DNA from 2 places in the Kosakonia beeri genome. Region 2 is predicted to be linked to the other one. Evidence: predicted binding sites of a transcription regulator. Region 2 holds the regulator's gene; the other holds the start of a gene.
The links. Region 2 encodes PurR, which represses purine synthesis genes. Its sites were predicted from a motif close to CANGCAAACGTTTGCNTG; they were not measured.

Region 1: the regulator PurR is predicted to act here: its motif matches at 927-944, upstream of glyA (serine hydroxymethyltransferase).

The regions. Positions count from the first base shown of each region.
Region 1 covers NZ_CM135106.1:1,236,193-1,238,399, reverse strand. Annotated here, with positions in the region: gene glyA (serine hydroxymethyltransferase) at 1-815, opposite strand, end outside; gene hmpA (NO-inducible flavohemoprotein) at 1,131-2,207, shown strand, end outside.
Region 2 covers NZ_CM135106.1:2,815,278-2,817,484, reverse strand. Annotated here, with positions in the region: gene punR (DNA-binding transcriptional activator PunR) at 1-666, shown strand, start outside; gene purR (HTH-type transcriptional repressor PurR) at 686-1,711, opposite strand; gene cydH (cytochrome bd-I oxidase subunit CydH) at 2,009-2,098, shown strand.

The sequences.
Region 1 (2,207 bases), 1.6 Mb from region 2:
TTACCCGCGATAACGTGCATCAGAGGGCCGCCCTGGCCGCCAGGGAACACGGCTGAATTCAGTTTCTTATACAGCTCTTCGCTACCGCCTTTCGCCAGAATCAAGCCCCCGCGCGGGCCTGCCAGCGTTTTGTGCGTTGTGGTGGTCACAACGTGAGCATGCGGAACCGGGTTCGGGTAAACGCCCGCCGCCACCAGACCGGCAACATGCGCCATATCTACGAACAGATACGCGCCGATGCTGTCAGCGATTTCACGCATTTTTGCCCAGTCAACCACACCAGAGTACGCCGAGAAGCCACCGATAATCATTTTCGGTTTATGCTTCTGCGCCTGCTCGTTCAGATCGTTGTAATCGATATGACCCGTTTCATCGATACCGTAAGGAACGATGTTGTACAGCTTGCCGGAGAAGTTCACCGGGGAGCCGTGAGTCAGGTGGCCGCCGTGCGCCAGGTTCATGCCAAGCACGGTATCGCCCGGCTCCAGAAGAGAAGTGTAAACAGCGAAGTTGGCCTGTGAGCCGGAGTGCGGCTGAACGTTGGCGTAATCCGCGCCGAACAGCTCTTTCGCACGGTCGATAGCCAGTTGTTCAACGATGTCGACATATTCACAGCCGCCATAATAGCGTTTGCCCGGATAGCCTTCGGCATATTTGTTCGTCAGCTGAGAACCCTGAGCCTGCATTACACGCGGGCTGGTGTAGTTTTCGGAGGCGATCAGTTCAATGTGTTCTTCCTGACGTACTTTTTCCTGCTCCATAGCCTGCCACAGTTCGGCATCATAATCGGCAATGTTCATTTCACGCTTTAACATCCGCATCTCCTGACTCAGCTAACAAAACAACTCTAAACGAGGGCCCAATTTGGGGAACGGCTCACAGTATAACTGATTAATATTCTGATAACAGGTCTTGACAAAGCTTTTTACGCAAACGATTGGCTTCAAGCCTGGCAAGGGTTTGAGCGAAAACACACATCCCCGGGAAAGCGGATTTCTTTTCAGGTTTGTGATGCAACGTATTCACTTTCTAAATCCCTTTACATTGTCGGCTCTTTACAAGGCGATGGGGCGCGCTATAAGATGCATTTAAAATACAACTTTAAATGATCATCGTTATAGGAAGTCACCATGCTCGACGCTCAAACCATCGCTACGGTTAAATCCACCCTCCCCCTGCTGGCGGCCACCGGCCCCAAACTTACCGCCCATTTTTACGACCGGATGTTCAGCCACAACCCGGAACTGAAAGAGATTTTCAACATGAGCAACCAGCGCAATGGCGATCAGCGTGAAGCGCTGTTTAACGCTATTGCCGCCTACGCCAGCAATATCGACAACCTCGCGGCCTTGCTGCCAGCGGTGGAAAAGATCGCGCAGAAGCACACCAGTTTCCAAATCCAGCCTGAACAGTACAACATTGTCGGCACGCACCTGTTGGCAACGCTGGATGAGATGTTCAGCCCCGGCCAGGAGGTACTGGATGCCTGGGGTAAAGCGTATGGCGTGCTGGCGGGCGTCTTTATCAACCGTGAAGCGCAGATCTACAGCGAACATGCGGAAAAAGAAGGCGGCTGGAAAGGTACCCGCGCATTCCGCCTGCTGGCGAAAGTCCCGCAAAGCGCGGCGATCACCAGTTTTGAATTTGCTCCGTTGGACGACAAACCTGTTGCGGCCTATCAGCCGGGGCAGTATCTCGGTGTCTGGCTGAAACCAGCAGGTTTTGCTCACCAGGAGATCCGCCAGTACTCGCTGACTCGCCAGCTAAACGGCAAGAGTTACCGCATTGCCGTGAAGCGCGAAGAAGGTGGTCAGGTATCCAACTGGTTACACAACGAAGCGAAGCCTGGCGATATTATTCACCTGGCGGCGCCAGCCGGGGATTTCTTTATGGCGGTCAGCCGCGAAACGCCAGTAACGTTGATTTCAGCAGGAGTGGGGCAAACCCCGATGCTGGCCATGCTCGACCACCTGGCTCATTCAGACCATGTTGCGCAGGTTAATTGGTTCCACGCAGCCGACAACGGCCAGTTGCATGCATTCGCTGATGAAGTCAGCAAACAGGGGTCATCGCTGGCGCGCTTCTATCAGCATGTCTGGTACCGTCAGCCGGATGAGGCAGATCGCAGCGCCGGGCGCTTCAATAGCGAAGGATTGATGGATTTAACGCCGCTGGAAGCTAAGTTTAGCGACCCGGAAATGCAATTT
Region 2 (2,207 bases):
TGTCAACAGATTGCCAATGGCTGGCGTGGGAAACTGGCGATTGCCGTCGATAATATCGTCAGGCCCGCCCGAACCCGGCAATTGATCGTCGATTTTTATCGTCACTTCGACGATGTGGAATTGCAGGTCTACCAGGAAGTATTTAACGGCGTCTGGGATGCGCTGGCCGACGGGCGAGTTGAACTGGCTATTGGTGCCACTCAGGCGATCCCGGTGGGCGGGCGCTATGCGTTCCGCGATATGGGTATGTTGAGCTGGAAGTGCGTTGTTTCCAGCCGTCACCCGCTGGCGAGCCTCGACAGCCCGTTGAGTGATGAAACGTTGCGCAACTGGCCTTCATTGATCCAGGAAGATACTTCCCGTTCTCTGCCAAAGCGGATCACCTGGCTGCTGGATAACCAGAAGAGGGTGCTGGTACCGGATTGGGCCTCGTCGGAAGCGTGTCTGTCGGCAGGGGTATGTGTGGGAATGGTCCCGTCGCATTTTGCCCGGCCATGGCTGGAAAGCGGAGACTGGGTAGCGCTGGAACTTGAAAATCCCTTCCCGGATGCAGCCTGTTGCCTGACATGGCAACAAAACGAAGCCTCGCCAGCGCTAAACTGGTTGCTGGACTATTTGGGCGACAGTGAAACACTGAACCGGGAATGGTTGCGGGAGCCGGAGTGAAGGCTCCCACCGAAAAGTATTAACGACGGTAGTCGCGGAACGGGCCGTCAGCAACCGAACGGCGCTCAATCAGGCGCGGATGGACTTCAATGGATTGCGATTCTTCACGTTTGTTAACGATGCGATCCAGCAGCATGGTAAACGCCGTTTCTCCCAGCGAGTCTTTCGGCTGATGGATAGTGGTCAGTGACGGCGTAAAGAAACGGGAGTTGCGCACATTGTCGTAGCCAATGAGCGAAATATCCTGCGGTACGCGCAAGCCCATTTCATCGGCGGCACAGAGCGCGCCCATGGCCATAATATCGCCCCCACAGAAGACGGCTGTCGGACGGTGCGCCTGCGACAGGATCTGCTGCATAGCGCGATAACCGGACTCCGGCTCAAAGTCACCCTGCACAATCCAGCTTTCCGGCACGGTGATCATGGCTTCGGTCATGGCTTTCATAAAGCCTGCCAGACGCCCAGCGCCGGTGTTGCGCTCCAGCGGCCCGGGAATAACGCCAATGTCACGATGCCCACGCTCCACCAGATAACGACCAGCCATATAGCCGCCTTCAAAGGCGTTATCAATCACCGAGTCAGTAAAGTCAGCTTTGGCTTCGCCCCAGTCCATCACCACCATCGGAATATGGCGGTACTCTTCCAGCATGCTGAGCAGCGACTCCGGATATTCCGAACACATCACTAACAAACCATCGACGCGTTTTTGCGCCATCATGGACAGATAAGCGCGTTGTTTTTCAAGGTCATTCCAGGCGTTGCCGAGAATCAGGGTATACCCTTTCTGAAAACACTTTTTCTCGACAGCTTCAATGATTTCAGCGAAATACGCCGCTTCGCTACTGGTTGCCAGCAAACCGATCGATTTGGTGTGATTCACCTTCAGGCTGCGCGCGACGGCGCTGGGTGAATAGTGCAACTCTTTGATCGCCGCCCACACAGCATTGCGCGTCTCTTCGGCGACGAAACGGGTTTTGTTAATTACGTGTGATACAGTTGTGGTGGAAACGTTTGCTCGCTTCGCTACGTCTTTGATCGTTGCCATCAGATGTCACTCCAGACCATATCTTAAGCTCCTGATAATACATAAGGTAAACGTTTGCCTTCAATCACCCTGTACCCGCGAAAGGGAATGCGGTACGCCGGGAAAAAGACACTGGACGTCAGGAGGGGAGTCAATGGCCGGTACGCTAATAAATTTAGCGTCGAATTTTGTCTGATCTTGAGCAAAAGGGGAAGAGATAAAACATTCGTCTCACGAATTCCTGCAAGATTTTTATGATTATTTGTGCAAAAATGCGCTAACGCACTTTTTGTGTGGAAATTAAAACGGAGAAAATTGATGAGCACCGACCTGAAGTATTCACTGTTCACCACCATTATCGTTCTGAGCCTGATTGTTTTCGGCGCTCTGACCGCAGCTCTGCATTGATCCCGCGCGAGGGAGAGGCTTTTTCTCCCTCCGTTTTGCCCGCTTTTCTGCCCATTGTTATCAAACCCGCAATAATCTTTTGTCATTTTGCTAACTGCTGTTTTTTGTG